Antarctobacter heliothermus: one gene and its partner. The main gene of each other region encodes a partner of the protein of the gene in region 2 in a complex. Links are inferred from orthologs where the notes say so. Each region holds a gene or a part of one and is shown on either strand. Other genes may lie near its edges. The genes, in order: ANTHELSMS3_RS19890 and uvrB.

Region 1 (10,338 bases), 2.5 Mb from region 2 along the record:
CTGCCGCGACGCCGAAAACCCCGGAGCTGTCACAGGCCGCCCCGCCTGCCGCAGCGCCGTCTGGCCCCGGCGCAGAATCCGACAGGCCCCCGGCGTTTTCGACGATCCGCGCCGGGCGCAGCCTGCCCGGAGGGTCCGCCCCTGCCCTGACCGGAGAATTCAAACCCCGGTTCACACCTGTCAGCCCGCGCGGCTCTGGCATGCCAGAGCCTGCCGATCCGACATCCGCCGATCCGAAACCGTCTGGCAAAACCGGCTTTTTCGCAACGCCGACCGCCTCGGCGCTGCTGGCGCAGGCCGCTGCTGCTGTTGATGCGACAGAGGCCGCCGCAACCACCGGGCCTGACGGCAAACCGGCCGCAGGCGCGGCCCCGAAACGCACCGAGCTGCCGCCGCGGCTGAAAGCCAGAGCCAAGGCCCCGGCAAAATCCGGCCTCAAGGCGCTGCCCAAAACCGTCGCAGCCCGGGCTGCCGGTCTGGCCGCCACCCCGACACGCAAACCCAAGACGGATGAGGGGATCGCCCCGCCCGTGGCCGCCCGTGAGGCAGCGCCAATTGCGGTACCTGCGCGCAAAGGCCCCCGGCCCAACCCGCTGGCCAAGCTGGCCGCGCTGCGCGGACCGCGCCCCAACGCCGAAATCGGCGGACCGGCCTTTGCGACCGGCGGCGCGGCGGCTGCCACGGCGTCCCCCGGCCATGCGATGTTCGGATCGTCGGAGGAACGGGACCGGATGACCGTCTTTGGCGCGCGCGACCGCGACGCCACCCGCGGCAAACCACGCTATCTGGGCCTGTTGCTGACCGCTTTGCTTTTGATGTTCCTGTTAGGTGTTGCGGCCTGGGCGTCGGTGTTCCTGGACGAAGGACTGGCGCGGCTGTTCCGGTCCAACGATGACGCACCGGCCAGCGCGGTCGCATCGCTACCCGATGGTGCGGACACCGGCGTTGTGCTCGAATCCGCCACGCCCGCGGTTGTGTCTCCGCCAGTTGTCTCCTTGCGGCCGGTTGCCCGACCGGCCGAGGACGTGCGGCTGGCGGCGCTGGACACCCCCGAGGTCACGGACGCGCCACCGGTTGCCCCGCTGTCGGTGCCGATCGACCCGCGCCAGTTGACCAGCGAAGAGGCCGCTGCGACCTATGCCGCTACCGGCATCTGGCAGCGCTCCCCGGTCAAGCCGATGACGCCGCCTGCGGACGGGGTTGAGGACATCTATGCCGCCTCGATTGATCCTAGCATCCAGATCTTTGACGCGGTCGCCCTGCCCGACGCCAAAGAGTTGGAGCGCGAAGCGGCACTGGCGGACCCCGGCCTGCCACCGCCCGCCGGACTGACCTTCGATTTCGACCAGCGCGACGTTGTTCGTGCGACCCCCGAAGGCGCACTGACGCCGGATGGGCTGCGGATTTTTACGGGCCGCCCGCCGGTCATTCCGCCGCTGCGGGGCGAAAACACCTCGGCCGCGCCGGACCCGGACGCGCCGGATGGCGCAGCCCCGGTGCCACGCGTGCGCCCGCGGGCCCGCCCCAGCGACATCATTCAGCAGCGTGAGCGCAGTCAGTTGCGTGGCATCACCCGCACGGAACTGGCCAGCATCCGACCGACCATGCGGCCAAAGACCGTGCAGGAGCAGGCCGAACTCGACACCCCGGACGCCACCGAACAGGCGGTTGTGCGGTCCTTGGTGCCGGTGGGTCGTCCGCGCAACATGGATGCCATCGTCGACCGCGCAGACCGCAGCATCGCCCCCAGCCCGGTGCAGACAGCCGCCGTTGCCGTGGCCCCCCGCACAGTTGCACCCAGCATTCCGTCCAGCACCAGCGTCGCCCGCTCTGCCACGCTGGAAAACGCGATCAACCTGAAAAAGATCAACCTGATCGGCGTTTATGGCACCTCTGACAACCGTCGCGCGCTGGTGCGTCTGGCCAATGGCAAATACCAGAAGGTCAAGGTTGGCGATCGGCTGGACGGCGGTCAGGTGACGGCCATCGGCGAAGATGCCTTGCGCTATTCCAAGGGCAGTCGGAACCTGACGCTCCAGATGCCGAGCGGCTGAGAAATCTCGTCCTCGGACACGAAAAACCCCACCGGATGTCCGGTGGGGTTTTCTGTTTTGGGCGTTTGAGGACGGTGGTCAGGCCGCGCCGTCCAGCTCACCGCTGTTGATCTGCTCTTGTTCGATGGACTCGAACAGCGCCTTGAAGTTGCCCTCACCGAACCCGTCATCGCCCTTGCGCTGAATAAACTCGAAAAAGATCGGTCCGATCACGGTCTTGGAAAAGATCTGTAGCAGGATGCGGGTTTCGCCGCCGTCGACCACGCCTTCGCCGTCGATCAGAATGCCGTGTTTCTTCATCCGGTCCAGCGGCTCATCATGGCCCTGCACCCGGTCATAGGACATGTCATAGTAGGTGTCCGGGGGGCCGGGCATGAACTTGACGCCCTTCTCGGCGATCTGGTCGGTGGCGGCATAGATGTCGCGCGCGCCCACAGCGATGTGCTGAATGCCCTCTCCGTTGTACTTTTTCAGATAGGCGACGATCTGGCCCTTTTCACCGCGGTCCTCGTTGATCGGGATGCGGATACGGCCACAGGGAGAGGTCAGCGCACGCGACAAAAGCCCGGTGAATTTGCCCTCAATGTCGAAAAAGCGGATTTCGCGGAAGTTGAACAAGTTGCCGTAGAACTGGAACCACTTGTCCATGTTGCCCTTGAAGACGTTGTGGGTCAGGTGATCGAGGTAGTAAAAGCCGACGCCGCGCGGTTTGGACTGTTCGATCCAGTCAAATTCGGCGTTGTAGGGCGAGGTGTCATAGTACTGGTCGGTGAAGTAGATCAAGCTGCCGCCAATGCCCTTGATCGCGGGCCAGTCGACGGTCTTGTCAGTCCCCTCATAGGGTTCCGCGCCCTTGGCGATGGCATGGTCATAGGCGTGCTGCGCATCGACGACGCGCCATGCCATCGACGGTGCGCAGGGGCCGTGTTCGGCGACGAACCGTGACGCGAAACTGTCCGGTTCGGCGTTCAGGACATAGGTGATGTCGCCCTGCTGCCAAAGTTCGATCTGTTTGCTTTTGTGGTTGGCGACATGGGCATACCCCATGCGGGCAAAGAGATCGCGGAGTTCCTGCGGCTCCGGGCTGGCGAATTCGACAAATTCGAACCCGTCAGTGCCGGCGGGGTTCTCTTCGGTGATCGTGGCCTGCGGGGCGTCGTGCGGGAAGGGTCCCATGCGTCTCTCCTGCTGTGAAAGTCTTGCTGTCAATGTACCTTTACCAAGGCGCGGCGTTTGCGCATTATTGAGCGATACGGATCACAACACGCGCATTATGCGCATGAACAGACAGATATATGCAGAATAGCCGCACATCCCTGGATGCCACGGACATCGCGTTGCTGGACGCGGTGCAGCGCGACGGTCAGGCCACGGCGCAGCAACTGGGCGAGACCCTGCACCTGTCACCCAGTCAGGCAGGTCGGCGGCGGCAGCGGTTGGAGGAAGCGGGCGTCATTCAAGGCTATCGCGCACGGTTGGACCCGGACAAGCTGGGTCTGGATGTGCAGGCCTTTGTTCAGGTCCAACTGGCGCGGCACGGGGCCAAGGAGGGCACGGATTTTGCGCGGCTGCTGCGGGTCCGACCAGAGATCGTCTCTGCCTGGACCATGACCGGAGAGGCGGATTACCTGCTGCGGGTCTATTGCCCGGATCTGGCCGCGCTCAACCGGCTGATTCATGAGGTTCTGTTGGCGCATCCGGTGGTGGCGCGGGTGCATTCCCAGATCGTCATGGATCAGCCGAAGGCCGATGCGCCCTTGCCCATCGGGTGACGGGACGCGCTAGAACGGCACGTCGTCGGCAGTATGAATGAAGCGGGCGACGACCTTTTTGGTGCCTGCCTTTTCGAATTCAATCTCCAGCTTATCGCCCTCGATCCCGAGAATCGCACCGTAGCCGAATTTCTGGTGAAACACGCGGTCGCCGACCGTGTGGACCGACACCGCCTCAAGGTCGATCACCTGTGAGCGGCTTTCGCGGGGCTGGCTGACGGGGCGTTGGTTCTGCCGCTCCTGAAGCCGTTTCCAGCCGGGGGAATTGTAGACATTTGCCTCTGCCGCGCGTTTTTCGACGCCCGAGGAATAGCCGCCCATGCCACCGCTGGTCGCCGCACCGTAGCCACCGCCATACAGGCCGGGGGGAGTCAGCACCTCGACATGTTCCTCTGGCAGTTCATCGACAAAGCGCGAGGGCATCTGCGATTGCCACTGACCAAAGACGCGGCGGTTGCCCGCAAAGCTGATGGTACAGACCTCTTCGGCGCGGGTGATGCCGACATAGGCCAGCCGCCGCTCCTCTTCCAAGTTCTTTTGTCCCTGGATTCCGGGTTCGTCCATGCTGCGCTGCGACGGGAACAGCCCGTCCTCCCAGCCCGGCAGGAAGACCACCGGAAACTCCAGCCCCTTGGCCGCGTGCAGCGTCATGATCGACACCTTGGCCCCCGCCTCATCCTTTTCGTTGTCCATGACCAGCGCGACATGTTCGAGAAACCCCTGAAGGTTTTCAAAGCTTTCCAGCGCCTTGACCAGTTCCTTGAGGTTTTCCAGCCGGCCGGGGGCCTCTGGTGTCTTGTCGTTCTGCCACATGCCGGTGTAGCCGCTTTCGTCCAGAACGATCTCTGCCAGTTCCATGTGGCTGACGTCCTTGTCGCCGGTCATGCGCCCCCAGCGGGCAAGGCCCACGATCAGCTCGCCCAGCGCCTTGGCGCCTTTGCCCTTGATCGCCCCCTGTTCGACCGCCAGCGCCGCCCCGTCCACAAGGCTGACGCCGTTTTCACGGGCGATGCGCTGGATGGTTTGCTGTGCCTTGTCGCCAAGGCCGCGCTTGGGCGTGTTGACGACGCGCTCAAACGCCAGATCATCGGTGGGGGACACGACAAGGCGGAAATAAGCCATGGCATCGCGGATTTCCATCCGCTCATAGAATCGCGGGCCGCCGATGACGCGGTACGGCAGGCCGATGGTCAGAAAGCGGTCTTCAAACGCGCGCATCTGGTGGCTGGCGCGCACGAGAATGGCCATGTCGTCCAGCGAATAGGGCCGCATCCCGCGGGTGCCGCCCTGCATCGATTCGATTTCCTCACCGATCCAGCGTGCCTCTTCCTCACCGTCCCAATGGCCGATCAGGCGTACCTTTTCGCCGTCCTGCGCCTGTGTCCACAGTTCCTTGCCCAGACGCCCGGTGTTGCCCCGGATCACGCCCGAGGCGGCGGCGAGGATATGCGGCGTAGAGCGATAGTTCTGTTCCAACCGCACCACATGGGCGCCGGGAAAATCCTTTTCAAACCGCAGGATATTGCCCACCTCGGCCCCGCGCCAGCCATAGATCGACTGATCGTCGTCGCCGACGCAGCAGATGTTCTTGTGCTGTGACGCGAGCAGGCGCAGCCAGAGATACTGCGCCACGTTGGTATCCTGATATTCGTCCACAAGGATGTAGCGGAACCAGCGTTGGTACTGCGCCAGAATGTCCGGGTGGGTCTGAAAAATGGTGACCATGTGCATTAGCAGATCACCGAAATCGACGGCGTTCAGTTCCAGCAGGCGGCGCTGATAGGCGGCGTAGAGTTCCGGCCCGCGATGGTTGAAGGCCCCACCGTCCGCTGCCGGCACCTTGTCCGGCGTCAGCGCGCGGTTTTTCCAGCCCTCGATGATGTTGGCCAATTGCCGCGCGGGCCAGCGTTTGTCGTCGATCTCCGCCGCCCGCACCAGTTGCTTGAGCAGACGCAACTGATCGTCGGTGTCGAGAATGGTAAAGTTGGACTTCAGATGCAGGCCGGGCTGCGAATCGGGCCCCTCAACCACCTGATCGGTGTTGGCCTCGGCGGTGATCAGCTCGGCGTGGCGGCGCAGCTGTTTGACACAGATCGAGTGGAACGTACCCAGCCAAGGCATGCCCTCAACCGTCTGGCCCAGCATGCGGCCTACGCGCAATTTCATCTCGCGCGCAGCCTTGTTGGTGAAGGTCACCGACAGGATTTCGTTCGGGCGGGCGCGGCCGGTGTTCAGCAGGTGGACCACCCGCGCGGTCAGCGCCTTGGTCTTGCCCGTCCCGGCCCCCGCCAACATCAGCACCGGGCCATCCAGTACCTCGACCGCCTCCCGCTGGGCCGGGTTCAGCTCATTCAGATAGGGGGCGGGGCGCGCCGCCATGGCGCGCGCCGAAAGCGAGGACGCCTCAAACGCGTCGAATTCGTCGAAACTGCTCATGGCGCCAATCTAGCGCCATCGCGCGGTCAGGGGAAGGGCGTGTTCGCCCTATGTTCGCCCCGCGTACGACGAATTTTCAACTGTCAGGCAGGGACAGCCTCGCCGGGGTGCACCGCCGGTTTGCGGCGCGTTGTGAAAAAGACCGGATTGGGCGCGGAGGGTTCGGCCGCCGGGGCCTGCGGCGCGCTGTCGGCGCGGGCCGGGGTGAGCTTGCACGCGGCGCGGCCCGCCAGCGAGGCCTGCGCCATGCGCGCCACGACACGCGGGGAAACACGCCCATCCAGCACGCAATGCAGCGTCGTCACGGCGTCAGAGTACAAATCCGTGATCTCGGTCACGTCGCGGGCCAACAGGATGGTGACCAGCCGCGGATTGCGCCGTTCCGCCAGCGCGGTCAGGCTGACAATCCGCTCTGCCCCGCAATCGGCGTCGATCACCAACACGTCGACCACCGCCCGGCGCAGGCAGGTCTCAGCCACCGCAAAACTGCCCGATCCTGTGACATGGATGCCCGATTCCAGAAAGGCGATCTGGCTGCGTTCAAGGCGTGTGGGATCAAGGTCGACAATCATCGCGTGCATGGGATGTCCTTTTCTATCGCTGAGGATCAACTTCCGCCAAGGCGCTTAAAATATGTTGAAGATTTGTCGAGAATGCCGGTGAGGTCACTTGCGTCCCGCCATGTCCCGCGCCAGATAGCGTCATGGATCTTCACAGTCGTTATTTGACCATCGCCGATCTGCGTCGCGCCGCGCGCAGACGCGTTCCGCATTTTGCCTGGGCCTATCTTGACTCGGCCACGGGGACAGAGGCCAGCGCATGCCGCAACCGCACCGCGCTGGACAATGTGCTGTTCACACCGTCGATCCTGCATGGAGAGGTGACGCCGGACCTGTCGGTGGAGCTGTTTGGCCAGACCCACCCCCTGCCCTTTGGCGTGGCTCCGGTGGGCCAGTCCGGGCTGCTGTGGCCCGGGGCGGAACGGTTGCTGGCGCAGGAGGCGACCAAGGCCGGTCTGCCCTATGCGCTGTCGACGGTCGCCAATGCCACACCAGAAGAGATTGGTCCCGAAACCGGCGGCAAAGGCTGGTTCCAGCTGTACCCCCCGCGCGACGTAGATATGCGCCGGGACATGCTGGCGCGGGCCAAGGCCAGCGGATTCAAGGTTCTGGTCCTGACTGTCGACGTCCCCGTCGCCTCGCGCCGCGAGAAACAGGTGAAGGGCGGACTGGTGCAACCGCCGCGCATCACGCCGCGCATCGCGCTGCAATGCGCCATGCGCCCGGCGTGGTCGCTGGCACGGATGCGCGCCGGGATGCCCCGCATGAAAACGCTGGACAAGTATTCCCAGGACAATGCCCCGCGCGATCCCACCGCCCACATTGGTTATCTCCTGCGCACAGCGCCGGACTGGGACTATCTGCGCTGGCTGCGCGATGCATGGGATGGGCCGCTGGTGGTCAAGGGTGTGCTACGCCCCGACGATGCCGCGCGGATGCAGGACGAAGGAGTCGATGCCATCTGGGTGTCAAACCATGGCGGTCGGCAGTTCGACGGTGTGCCGGGGTCGGTAGAGTACCTGCCCGGCGTGCGGGCGGCGACCACGCTGCCGGTGATCTTTGACAGCGGGATCGAAGGCGGGTTGGACATGCTGCGCGCCATCGCCCTGGGGGCGGATTTCGTGATGATGGGGCGCGCCTGGCATTACGCGGTCTGCGCGCTGGGGGATCGTGGTCCGGCCCATCTGATCGACATGTTGCGCCGGGATCTGGTGGCCTGCATCGGACAATTGGACGTTGCGCGCCCGGCTGATCTGCGCGGACAGGCGGTAACCGCAGGGTAGTCCGTTTCACCGTCCCGTGAGCGACCCCAGATCGCGAAACGTCGAAAAGAACCTTCGCACAAAAGTCGCCGCGCGTTTGTCCGACGCCTCGATCCGGTCAAGATCCTGTCTGACCGCCACAAATGCCTTGGCCCCCAGATCGTCATTTACACAAAGCGCGTCCGGTCTGGCAAAGGCCATGGTCCAGTCGGCAAACAACCGTTCGTGGACTTGGGATGATGGCAGGCTTTGGACGCCTCGGTGGAGGTCGTTCCGGGCGATTCGCTCAAAGACGCGATCGACGGCCGTTTCCTCCCCTTCGAGGATCTGCAGGAACGTCCCGTCGTGGTACATCAGCAACCCGGTGACGCCATCGCGCCTGTTGTTGCGCCGCGCCGCGCCAAGAATCTGCGCAAGATCATCGCGTGTCGCCAGCCTTACGGCAGAACTGAGGTAGATCAGCCGCTTCACGGCGTCCTCCGTTGATTTGGCCCAAAAGTACAAGGCGTTTCCGCGCGACGACGCTAAAATGATAGTCCGAACACAACCTTACGAAATCGGCGATTCCCCCCTTTCCAAGGGGCCCCGACCCCCGCCCTTCGCAAAATTTGCAAATGCGACCGCCATGACCGAATAATTTGCAAAACCCCCTTGCGCTGCGGCGCGGCACAGCCTCAAAGTAACAAAATTGCGCAAACGCGCCTCTGTGCCGAAAAGGGACCCCTGACTTATGGCTGATTTCGAAAAGATCCTGATTGCCAACCGGGGCGAGATCGCGATCCGTATCATGCGGGCTGCGAACGAAATGGGAAAAAAGACGGTCGCCGTCTACGCCGAAGAAGACAAGCTGGGCTTGCACCGCTTCAAGGCGGATGAGGCGTATCGCATCGGCGAGGGGCTGGGCCCAGTCCAAGCCTATCTGTCGATTCCCGAGATCATCCGCGTGGCCAAAGCCTGTGGCGCGGACGCGATCCATCCGGGTTATGGCCTGCTGTCGGAAAATCCCGATTTCGTTGACGCCTGCTCCGAGGCTGGCATCACATTCATCGGTCCCAAGGCCGAAACCATGCGCGCCCTTGGCGACAAGGCCAGCGCCCGCCGGGTTGCCATTGAGGCGGGTGTGCCGGTGATTCCCGCCACCGAGGTGTTGGGCGACGATTTCGACGCCATCGCCAAAGAGGCCGATGAGGTCGGCTATCCGCTGATGCTGAAGGCCAGCTGGGGTGGCGGTGGCCGGGGCATGCGCCCGATCGAAAGCGCCAAAGAGCTGAAAGACAAGGTGCTGGAGGGTCGGCGTGAGGCCGAAGCTGCCTTTGGCAACGGCGAGGGTTATCTGGAAAAGATGATCATCCGCGCCCGCCACGTCGAGGTGCAGATCCTTGGCGACAAGCAGGGCAATATCTATCACCTGTACGAACGCGACTGTTCGGTGCAGCGCCGCAACCAGAAAGTCGTGGAACGCGCCCCCGCGCCCTATCTGTCCGAAGCCCAGCGCGAAGAGATCTGCGAACTTGGCCGCAAGATCTGCGCCCATGTGAACTACGAATGCGCGGGAACTGTCGAGTTCCTGATGGATATGGACACCGGCAAGTTCTACTTTATCGAGGTCAACCCGCGTGTGCAGGTGGAACACACCGTCACCGAAGAGGTGACCGGCATCGACATCGTGCAGGCGCAAATCCTGATCGCAGAGGGCAAATCGCTGGCCGAGGCCACCGGCAAGGCGTCGCAATACGATGTGCGCTTGACGGGCCATGCGCTGCAGACCCGGATCACGACAGAAGATCCGTCCAACAACTTTATCCCCGACTACGGGCGCATCACGGCGTTCCGCTCGGCCACGGGCATGGGCATCCGTCTGGACGGCGGCACCGCCTATGCCGGCGGCGTCATCACGCGCTATTACGACTCGCTTTTGGTCAAGGTGACGGCCAAGGCACAGACCCCGGAAAAGGCGATCAGCCGGATGGACCGCGCGTTGCGCGAATTCCGCATCCGGGGTGTGACCACGAACATCGAATTCGTGATCAACCTGCTGAAACACCCGGTCTTTCTGAACAACCAGTACACCACCAAGTTCATCGACACGACGCCTGAGCTGTTCGATTTCAAAAAACGCCGGGACCGGGGCACCAAGGTGCTGACCTATATCGCCGACATCACGGTGAACGGTCACCCCGAGGTGCAGGGCCGCGCCCTGCCCCATCCGGACCTGAAACCGGCGCGCGCACCCAAGGTGCCATTGGAGACGCCG
Region 2 (10,214 bases):
ATGGCCAGCCAAGCTCAGTTTCTGAAACCGTCACTTCGAGCCGACTGCAGACCTTCCTGTCCATTCGATGAAGGCCTGCATGTGCCGCCCCTGCGGCTTACTCAGCCAAGGCTTCTGCCACCGCAATGTCTGCCATTTTAAGGATTGCCTCGCGTGATGCGGCCACGGCAATGAAGCGTCCATTGTGGCAGAATTTCGCGCCTGGAACACCGCTGGCGATTTCAAGTGCCGCATCAGTCAGCCCTGCCCATGCAACAGGTAAATCAGCGCGGTTATCGAACGTGTCATCGCCAACGCGGATTGTCGTCAGCGCCCAGTCCTCGCCACGCGGGTGGATGACGAAAAGCCGGTGATCGGCGCCTGCCTTTTCGACGCCCGCACGAAACGGCATGCCCATCGGCAGCTCTAGAACCCGGCCTTCACCGGCGGCCTCGATAGCTGCCATCACCATGGCCTCGGCCCGAAACTTTGCGGCTTTGCGTTTGATCTGCGCCTCGACGAATGCGCGCGCCACTGGCAGGGCGGCCAAAAAGGCCCGATCATCGGCACCTTCTTCGCGATCATCAAATACGGTTTTCAGGCTTTCGAGCAGCACCGGCAGTGTCATGCCCGAAAACAGCGGCCCCGCCTCGGATGTATTCACGGCGCCATTATCGACCAAATCAACCGGCAAAACGAAACCGCGATCAAAGGAGTCATGAATTGCCTCGACATCTTTCTCGGGCACGGCCATCGCACGCAAATAGTCGCGACCATATTGCGCCCAGATCAGACCGAATGAGCTATAGGGCTGGCCATCTTCGCGCAGCGGATTGGGCCGCTGGTGGTGATCGAAAATCTGCGCGGCAGCATCAAAATCGCCGCCAACGTCATAAACAATCCGCCCCTCGGCGGGCGTGATCCACGCCTTGTCCCGCGTGCGAACCAGCTCGGCCTTTGGGAAAAGCCGTGTCAGGATGACCGAGGACAAAAGCTCGTCGGCGTGGAAGCCACCGGAATGGGTGACAAGGTGGGTGATGGTCATCAGATGCAGGCTCCAGCCGGATTTAAATTAATTTGGGCGACCAATAAGGCCGCCCATAAGGTCGATGCGAATGTGGGGATGGATGGGACTCTCAGGCAATCCATATCATGTGGGGCAGTCAAAACGGACCGCAACATATAGATATCAAATCATCTTCGCGAAATCCTTGCCCCGATTCCGAGACAACTTTAACCCGATTTACAGCGTCAGTGTGTCCAAACCGTGCGTCGGTCGACAGCGAAGTTCTCGGCGTAGCCGCGCGCGCGAATATTGGGTTTGCGTTTTTTCGGCTCAAAGACCTGCGCGTCGATCCCATGCTCACGAGCATAGGCAAGGGCCGCATCCTTGGTGTCGAACTGCAGTCGCACCTGAGCCTGCATGTCATGGGAGGAGGTCCACCCCATCAGCGGGTCCACCGTGCGGGGCGAATCCGGGGCAAATTCCAGCGTCCAGCCCTTGGTCTTTGCCTGGCCAGAGGACATCGCCGTCCTCGCCGGCTGATAAATGCGTGCCCGCATGTCGCAGCTCCTGTCGTTCCTTACCTTCTTGCGTGATATGCAGGACGTACACAAGGGCTGCAAGAGCGCCGAATGTCACATTTTTCCCATGTGAAATTGCCCATCTGAAAGAGCAAGCCGGAGTCGGGTAAAGGGGCGTCCGCGCCAGCTCGCCGGTTCGGGCCCCGGAACCGCTGACCCCGGTAGGGCGGAAAGCCTGTCCCGCCCCTTGTCGTCGTCCCACCCGCACGACATATTCTCCGGGAACGGAGCCGATCCATGCACAACAATTCCCCCGAACAGATGCCTGTGCTGTTGCACGCGCCAGCGCCTGATGTCCGTGATCGCGAAAAGCTGGAAGGTGGCAAGCAATTTGTGCTGCACACCGAGTTTTCGCCCGCCGGGGACCAGCCCACTGCGATTGCAGACCTGACCGCTGGGGTGAACAATGGCGAACGAGATCAGGTTTTGTTGGGGGCCACGGGCACCGGCAAAACCTTTACCATGGCCAAGGTGATTGAAGAGACGCAGCGCCCTGCCATCATCCTTGCCCCGAACAAGACACTGGCCGCGCAGTTATATGGCGAGTTCAAGGGCTTCTTCCCCGACAACGCGGTCGAATACTTCGTCAGCTACTATGATTACTACCAGCCCGAAGCCTATGTCGCGCGGTCGGACACCTATATCGAGAAGGAAAGCCAGATCAACGAACAGATCGACCGGATGCGCCACTCGGCCACCCGGGCGCTGTTGGAGCGTGACGATGTGATCATCGTTGCCTCTGTGTCGTGTATTTACGGTATCGGCTCTGTCGAGACCTATGGTGCCATGACGCAGGATCTGCACACCGGCCGCGAATATGAAATGCGCAAGGTCATGGCCGATCTGGTGGCGCAGCAATACCGGCGCAACGATCAAGGGTTTCAGCGCGGGTCGTTCCGGGTGCGCGGCGACTCGCTCGAAGTCTGGCCCGCCCACCTTGACGACCGCGCTTGGCGTCTGTCCTTTTTCGGCGAAGAGCTGGAGGCGATCACCGAGTTTGATCCGCTCACCGGCGAAAAGACCGACACATTCGACCGCATCCGCCTCTATGCCAACAGCCACTATGTCACGCCCCGTCCGACAATGAATCAGGCCATCATTGGCATCAAGAAAGAGTTGCGCCAGCGGTTGGATCAACTGGTCAATGAGGGCAAGCTGTTGGAGGCGCAACGGCTGGAACAGCGCACCAACTTTGATCTTGAAATGCTGGAGGCGACCGGTGTCTGCAACGGGATCGAGAACTATTCGCGCTATCTGACCGGACGCGCCCCCGGTGAGCCGCCCCCCACACTGTTCGAATTCATCCCGGACAACGCGATTGTCTTTGCCGATGAAAGCCACGTTTCGGTCCCGCAGATCGGCGGCATGTACAAAGGCGACTTTCGGCGCAAGATGACGCTGGCGGAGCACGGTTTCCGCCTGCCGTCGTGCATGGACAACCGCCCGCTGAAGTTCGAGGAATGGGACGCCATGCGCCCACAGTCTGTCTTTGTCTCGGCCACCCCTGCCAAATGGGAGATCGAACAAACTGGCGGCGTGTTCACCGAACAAGTCATCCGCCCCACCGGTCTGCTGGATCCGCAGGTGGAAATCCGCCCGGTCGAAATGCAGGTGGACGACTTGCTGGACGAGGTGCGCCGCGTCACCGCCGCAGGCTACCGGACGCTGGCGACGACCTTGACCAAACGCATGGCCGAAGATCTGACTGAGTACATGCATGAGCAGGGCATCAAGGTCCGCTACATGCATTCGGACATCGACACTATCGAACGGATCGAGATCCTGCGCGACCTGCGTCTGGGGGCGTTTGACGTGCTGATCGGCATCAACCTGCTGCGTGAGGGTTTGGACATTCCCGAATGCGGACTGGTGGCCATTCTGGACGCGGACAAGGAGGGCTTTTTGCGCTCTGAAACCTCGCTGATTCAGACCATCGGGCGTGCCGCACGGAACGCGGACGGACGCGTTATCATGTACGCCGACCGCATCACCGGGTCGATGGAACGCGCGATGGGAGAAACTGACCGCCGCCGCGAAAAGCAGATTGCCTACAACAAAGAGCACGGCATCACGCCCGCCACGGTGAAAAAGAACGTCGAGGACATTCTTGCCGGATTGTACAAGGGCGACGTGGACATGAACCGCGTCACCGCCAAAATTGATCCGGCGCGACAGGGTGCTAACCTTCAGACGGTTCTGGACGGGCTGCGCACCGACATGCGCAAGGCGGCTGAAAACCTTGAGTTCGAAGACGCGGCGCGGTTGCGTGATGAAATCAAGCGACTAGAGGCGGTCGACCTCGCAGTCTCGGACGATCCTTTGGCGCGTCAGCAGGCGGTTGAGCGAGCGTCAGAGGCGGCAGTAAAGGCCAAGGGGCGATCTACAGCCGGGAAGCCGGGGCAACGAGGTGGGAATGTGAAGCGGCGGAAGAGGTGACTTTGTTGCCAGCCGAACTCAATGAAGCGGAGTTGCACCACAGTTGGTCACTCTCTGTGCAAACCTGAATTAGTGCTGCTCTGCTGGTAAGTGGCGATGTTAACGCCCGCGCAAAATCAGGGATTGCCACAGCCCGTTGGCAGCGGGTTGAAGCCTAGTGAGTCATCAGTTTCGTCGAATGTTCGACCGCGAAAACACTTGGACTTCTGCATGTCTGACGCCCTCGTAAAAAGGCCAATATCTCGCCAGCAAGATGCCCCCCACCAATCTCTCATATCCCAAGCGTGGCAGGCATTTTTCACACGACATTCGATCACAGCCGGAAGGCTGCAATCCTGTTCATGTCTTGCGCGATGTGTGAGGTGCCGCTAGTTTCCTAGACTGTGAACAGGCGTGCAATTTTGACCCCGTAGAGGGGTTACCGGCGTCCAAAATGACCCCCTTACACTGAAGTGGATGATGCCCCCGAGATCATCGGGGAGCACAGTGTGGGATATTGGTGGTGGAGACGATAGCGAAGATCCGTCGGGCATATTTTCAGGACAAGAAGTCGATCAAGCAGATCTGCCGGGAGCTGCGGGTTTCACGGAACACGGTGCGCAAGGTGATCCGGTCCGGGGCGACCGAACTGACCTACGAGCGCACGATCCAGCCGCTGCCGAAGATCGGCCCTTGGACGGGTGAGCTCGACGAGATGCTGGCGGCCAACGCCCGGAAACCCAAGCGTGAGCGGCTGAGCCGTATTCGGATGTTTGAAGAACTCAGGGCCCGTGGATATGGCGGCGGCTATGATGCTGTCCGACGTTGCGCAGCCACGTGGTCCAAGGAGGAGCAGGTCGCATCTGCGGCTGCCTATGTGCCGCTGATCTTCGATCCGGGTGAGGCCTACCAATTCGATTGGAGGTAAGGAGGATCAGGAAAGGCGCCAGTGGCGCGTTTCCCCGACGAACAGAACGTGGTGATCGATGGCGCGACGACCACTGTGAAGGTCGCCCACGTCCGGCTTTTCCACAGCCGGATGCTGTTCGTGCGAGCCTACCCGCGCGAGACGCAGGAGATGGTCTTCAACGCCCATGACAAGGCCTTCGCCTTCTTCAGGGGCACCTGCACGCGGGGCATCAACGACAGCGGGAATTGTCCGCCATTGGTCCGAGGACAATGGACGCGAAGACCGCGGTCGACACGATCTTCGTCGGCCGCGACCGTGCCTACAACCGCCGGTTCCAGCAGATGTGCGGGCATTACCTCGTCGATCCGCCGTCCATTGGGCTTGAACCAATGGCGCCTCAATGAACGGCCCTGCACTCCGACATCCGGCCGAAGTTCAGGAGCTACGCCGAGCTCAACGCCTGGTTCGAGGACCGCTGTGTTGCCTGGGCCAAGGCCAATCCGCATCAGGAGCTTCGGGATCGAACGATCTGGAATGTGTTCCAGGACGAGCGCGCGAGTCTTGTGCCCTACGTCGGTCCGTTCGATCATTGCCCGGCAGGCGATTGCGAAGCAATCTGCCGAGAGGAGGCTTCCATGCCGTGCCGGCGTCGGTCTCGAAGACCTGCCTCGTCCGGTTTGACAAGAACCGCTACTCGGTGGAGGGCCGCGCCATGCGGGTCGCATGCCTTTGGCATGACGGCCGCCCTGTCGAGATCCGCGCCTATGCCGAACGGGTCGAGTTCTGGCAGGACGGCAAGATCATGGGGCAGCACGCCCGCGCCTTCGGGCGCGACAAGGCCATCTACGACCCGTTGCACTACATTCCTGTTCTGGCTCGCAAGCCCGGCGCTCTCCGGAATGGCGCGCCCTTCAAGGACTGGGACCTGCCGCCAGCGATCCGGCGTGTGCAGCGCAAGCCTGGCAAGGTGCCGAACGGCGACCGGCACCCTCTCGGGACATTGCTGCGCAATGCCCTGCCGGGCAGTGAATGGTCCAGATCCTGAGCATGATCCCGACCGACGGATTGGATGCGGTGGACGCTGCCTGTGCCGAAGCCCTGAACGAAGGAGCCCCTGCCGCCTCGGTCGTCATCAACATCCTGGCCCGATATCGTGAACCGCCGCCGCCGTTGACCATTGATACGCCGGACGCGTTACGACTGACCTGCGAGCCCGTGGCCGATTGCCAACGTTACGACAGCCTCAGGAGACCCAACCATGGAAAGATCACAGGCGCTGGACGCGTCACGCCGAAGGCGTGCCTCCGGCACGACCCAGCTGAAGCTCTACGGCATGAAGGCCGCCTACGATGAGATCATCACCGTCGTGACGGAGGCACGCTTCCAGCGTGACAGTGAAGCGTCAGCACGAACCGCAGCAGATCGTCCACTGCCCGGCAGGCGCATGCGTAGCATGCTGCCGAGAGGGGGCGACCTGCTGAATGCCGAGATCAGCGAGAAGCAGGCGCGCTCGATCAAATACCAGATGACCATCGCCAAGCTGCCCCTGGCGAAAGAGGTCTCTCTCGTGGTTCGCAAAGCGAACCACTGCCGGCAGTGGACGAGTTCAGCTTTGAAGAAACGCCGGTCAACGAGACGCTGGTGCGCGATCTGGCCTCTGGTGAGTTCCTCGAACAGCAGCGCAATGTCGTGCTCATCGGTGGCACCGGGACCGGCAAATCCCACCCTGCCATGAGCATCGCCCGGGCCTGCATCCGGCGCGGCAAACGGGGGCACTTCTTCAATGTCGTGGACCTGGTGAACAAGCTCGATGCCGAAGCTCGTGCCGACCGGCAGGGGCGCACGGCCGACCTGCTGTGCCGCCTCGACTTCCTGATCCTTGACGAGCTTGGCTACCTCCCGTTCGCCCAGACCGGCGGCCAGTTGCTGCTCCACCTCATCAACCGCCTCTACGAGCGCACCTCGGTCATCGTGACCACCAACCTCGACTTCGGTGAATGGCCTTCCGTCGTTGGCGACGCCAAGATGACCACTACGCTCCTCGACCGTCTTACCCACCATTGTGAGATCGTCGAAACCGGCAACGAAAGCTGGCGCTTCAAGACCAGGGAATAAACGAACTCCCGCTGGCCCGATACGGCTGCGCTGTGTGGTGGCTACACCGCTTCGAGACAGGCGCCCGAGGGCGCAGCAGGGGGTCATTTTTGGATGCCGATAGGGGGTCAAGATTGCGAGCCGATTGACACCAAATCGCGCTACGTGAAAAAATTGGGGCGACCCGGCAGGAACTTAGGTCGCTCGAAAAGGACGGCATTCTTGTTCCACGAACAAAGGTATCAACCATTAAATTGGGGCTCATATACCTAACTAGCCAAATTCGACCTGCCATGCTTGGCTAGTTAAGTTACACAGGTTCCAGAAGGAGCCTGACCCAATGTCCAAGCCGAAGCCCGAAACCCTCTCTACCTTCCAGTTCTTCCAGAAGTTCCCGGATGAGGAAGCGGCGCGCAAGTTTTTCGAGACGAAGCGCTGGGGCGATGAGCCGGTTTGTGGTCACTGCGGTTCGGTTTCCGTGACCGAGTGCAAAGACCATAAGCCGATGCCATACCACTGCAAAGATTGTCGTAAGCATTTCAGCGTTCGCACTGGCACAGTTCTGGCCGAAAGCCGCCTCCCCCTCATTAAGTGGCTGCTGGCGATCTTCATGCTCACCAGCGCCCGCAAGGGCATCCCTAGCGCCCAGATGGCGCGCGAACTTGGCGTCACTCAGAAAACCGCATGGTTCCTTGCGCAGCGTATCCGTGAGACATGGCTGGCCGAAGGTGGCAACCACACAGGTGGTCAGACGCAGGTTGATGAAACCTACATCGGCGGCAAAGAGGCCAATAAGCATTCGGACAAGAAGTTGCGTGCCGGTCGCGGCGCTGTCGGCAAGACGCCCGTTGTCGGGATGCGCACTGCCTCCGGTGAAGTCCGCGCCATGCCCGTTGCCGATGTTAGCAAGAAGACCCTGCAAGGCTTCATTCGCCAGAACGTCCGTCGCGGCTCCACTGTCGTCACCGATACATTCCGCAGCTATCATGACCTTTCGCGCAACTATAACCACGTTCAGGTCAATCACAGCGTCGGACAGTACGTGAACGGCATGGCGCACACCAACGGGATCGAAAGCTTCTGGTCGCTTCTCAAGCGCGGTTTCATCGGCATCTATCACTACATGAGCGCCAAGCACCTGCACCGCTATGTGAAGGAATTCTCATTCCGCCATAACACGGCGCAGATTGGCACCATGGATTTCATCGGAATGACAATTGACCGCATGGTTGAGAAGCGGCTGACCTACAAAGGGCTGATCAATGGCTGACAAGAAAGACCTCATTCAACCGATTACGGATGGCACATTTGACGATGTGGTGAATAAAGTCGTTGGGGCAGCAGATAAAGACGAACAGAACACCCCAAGGGCGCGATACGGGGGTATTCTGGCAATCAGTGACGTGCAGATACCCTGCTACGTACTTGAAGATGGCACCCGAGTGATACACCAGCGGGGAATGGTCAGCTCTTTAGGCATGTCACGCGGCGGAAGTTCCAGGGGCGGCGGTGACCGCCTCGCGTATTTTGTTGCCCAAAAGAACACTTTCACCCTATGTTTCCAAAGAGTTAAGGGATGTGACCAAAGAGCCTCTGTTGTTTCGAACTGACAAGGGGGCGCTCGCTTACGGATACGACGCAACGGTCTTGGCGGACATTTGCGAGGCAATTCTATCCGCTAGGTCGAATGATGCTCTAAGCAAGCAGCAAAAGCACATCGCTGAAAAAGCTGAAATTCTTGTTCGAGCGTTCGCCCGAGTTGGCATCGTGGCACTTGTGGACGAAGCCACTGGCTTCCAAACAGATCGCGGCCATGACGCGCTACGCTTGCTCTTGGAGCGCTACATTGCAGATGGCCTCCAGAAATGGATACACACGTTTCCAGACTCATTTTTTGCCGAGCTGGATAGGTTATACGACAATGCGCCAACGTCAGCCCGGTCCCGCCCGCAGTACTATAGTCGATTCATTAACAAGTATGTCTATGACCCTATAGAACATGGCTATGTGAAAGCTGAGTTGGATAAACTGAACATAACCGACGAGGGGAAACGCCGCGCTAGGTTCCATCAGTGGCTTACAAGCGAAGGGCGAACAATTCTCACGCGCCAGATTGGAAAAGTTGAAGGCATGATGGAAATGTGCAGTGACATCGAGCAATTTAAAGAGATGGTTAAGCGCAGGAAGGCGGTGACCGTTGCACCGTACTTGTTTGATGAGATGAACAAAATTATTGAGTAGGGCGGCGATTGTCAAAGAAGTACCTTTTTTCTGATGAGGCAGGATGCTTCACGTTCAACCGCAATCCGAATGTCTCAAAGTACTTCATCATCTGCACCATCACCCTTAGTGATCTCGCAGTAGCAGCCGACTTGGTGAAATTACGTCGAGAAATGATTTGGGATGGGTCGCCTATCGGCGACTATTTTCACGCCACCGTGGACAAACAAGAGGTCCGTGACCGGGTTTATGAGGAAATCCTAAAGCACGATGTGAGAATACAAGCAACAATTTGCGAAAAGGCCAAAGCCCAGCCCCACGTCGCAACCTCTAAGGCAGAGTTTTACAAGCGCCCTTGGTATTATACGTTGAGATATGGGATAGCGCCACATGTCAGTGCGGGCGACGAATTGCTTGTTACAGCAGCGTCAATCGGAAAAAAAACAACGATTGACCTACTGCACAAAATTGGATGACGTGATGCGCCAAACAATTAAAGCCGCGCGATGGGCGGTTGAATTCCGTCCATCTTACTGCGACCCTTGCCTCCAAGTCGCCGATTACTGCGCTTGGGCGATTCAGAGAAAGTGGGAGCGCGCCGATACGCGATCATACGACATGATCAAGCACATGATCACGAGAGAGTATGATCTTTGGTCGCACGGAACAAAACTGTACTACTAGGTGCAGCCCGCCATGTTGGCGATCTTGGCTATCACGAGGAGGCCCGGGGGCCGTTCACCAAGCAAGGGCTGCTTCGGGACATGTAGCACGCATGTGTTGCGTTTTCAAGAATCCTGTATGCGGCTAGTTAAGTATATAGGCCCCATTCAATACGTCAGGGCCCACGACATTTCGTTAGGAAAATGTGAGGGTGTATTTGGGTATCACGGTTTTGTCGTGAAGCGATCAGAGATAAACCTCTTTAATGTGCGGAACGCAAAATCCACAACAACCGCTACGAATTTAATTGGGCAAATGTCCGCGGCCGAGTTTGGTCGATCGGTTGGCC

The links.
Region 1: the proteins of uvrB (region 2) and ANTHELSMS3_RS19890 are in contact, whole or in part, in a crystal structure (PDB 7EGT), measured with the Thermus thermophilus proteins. The link is inferred for Antarctobacter heliothermus from one-to-one orthologs. Residues at the interface, in WP_096411307.1 of Thermus thermophilus: Glu23, Leu25, Arg26, Asp27, Gly28, Glu29, Arg30, Phe31, Arg55, Glu326, Asp327, Phe328, Glu379, Ser382, Gln383, His398, Gly400, Arg401; in WP_096412145.1 of Thermus thermophilus: His654, Arg656, Phe657, Gln666, Asp668, Glu669, Lys680, Arg681, Leu682, Ser683, Lys685, Tyr686, Ala687.

Annotation. Positions count from the first base shown.
Region 1 is NZ_CP022540.1:4,190,612-4,200,949, forward strand. What follows is about bases 3,550-6,584. They hold ANTHELSMS3_RS19890 (ATP-dependent helicase), read right to left. Parts: upstream 6,263-6,584; coding sequence 3,836-6,262; downstream 3,550-3,835. Other genes in these bases: ANTHELSMS3_RS19885 (Lrp/AsnC family transcriptional regulator), read left to right, coding at 3,550-3,826; ANTHELSMS3_RS19895 (hypothetical protein), read right to left, coding at 6,346-6,584. In the rest of the region: ANTHELSMS3_RS19875 (hypothetical protein), read left to right, coding at 1-2,054; hppD (4-hydroxyphenylpyruvate dioxygenase), read right to left, coding at 2,133-3,230; more of ANTHELSMS3_RS19885, read left to right, coding at 3,350-3,549; more of ANTHELSMS3_RS19895, read right to left, coding at 6,585-6,843; ANTHELSMS3_RS19900 (alpha-hydroxy acid oxidase), read left to right, coding at 6,966-8,105; ANTHELSMS3_RS19905 (BLUF domain-containing protein), read right to left, coding at 8,112-8,555; pyc (pyruvate carboxylase), read left to right, coding at 8,815-10,338. UniProt on the Escherichia coli protein: A helicase with DNA-dependent ATPase activity. Unwinds DNA duplexes with 3'-5' polarity. Translocates on single-stranded DNA with 3'-5' polarity. Initiates unwinding more efficiently from a nicked substrate than double-stranded DNA.
Region 2 is NZ_CP022540.1:1,735,235-1,745,448, reverse strand. What follows is about bases 1,489-4,399. They hold uvrB (excinuclease ABC subunit UvrB), read left to right. Parts: upstream 1,489-1,800; coding sequence 1,801-3,999; downstream 4,000-4,399. Other genes in these bases: ANTHELSMS3_RS08280 (ETC complex I subunit), read right to left, coding at 1,489-1,542. Outside these bases: ANTHELSMS3_RS08285 (MYG1 family protein), read right to left, coding at 98-1,024; more of ANTHELSMS3_RS08280, read right to left, coding at 1,231-1,488; ANTHELSMS3_RS08260 (IS1595 family transposase), read left to right, coding at 7,323-8,252; ANTHELSMS3_RS08255 (P63C domain-containing protein), read left to right, coding at 8,492-9,223; ANTHELSMS3_RS08250 (hypothetical protein), read left to right, coding at 9,232-9,678. UniProt on the Escherichia coli protein: The UvrABC repair system catalyzes the recognition and processing of DNA lesions. A damage recognition complex composed of 2 UvrA and 2 UvrB subunits scans DNA for abnormalities.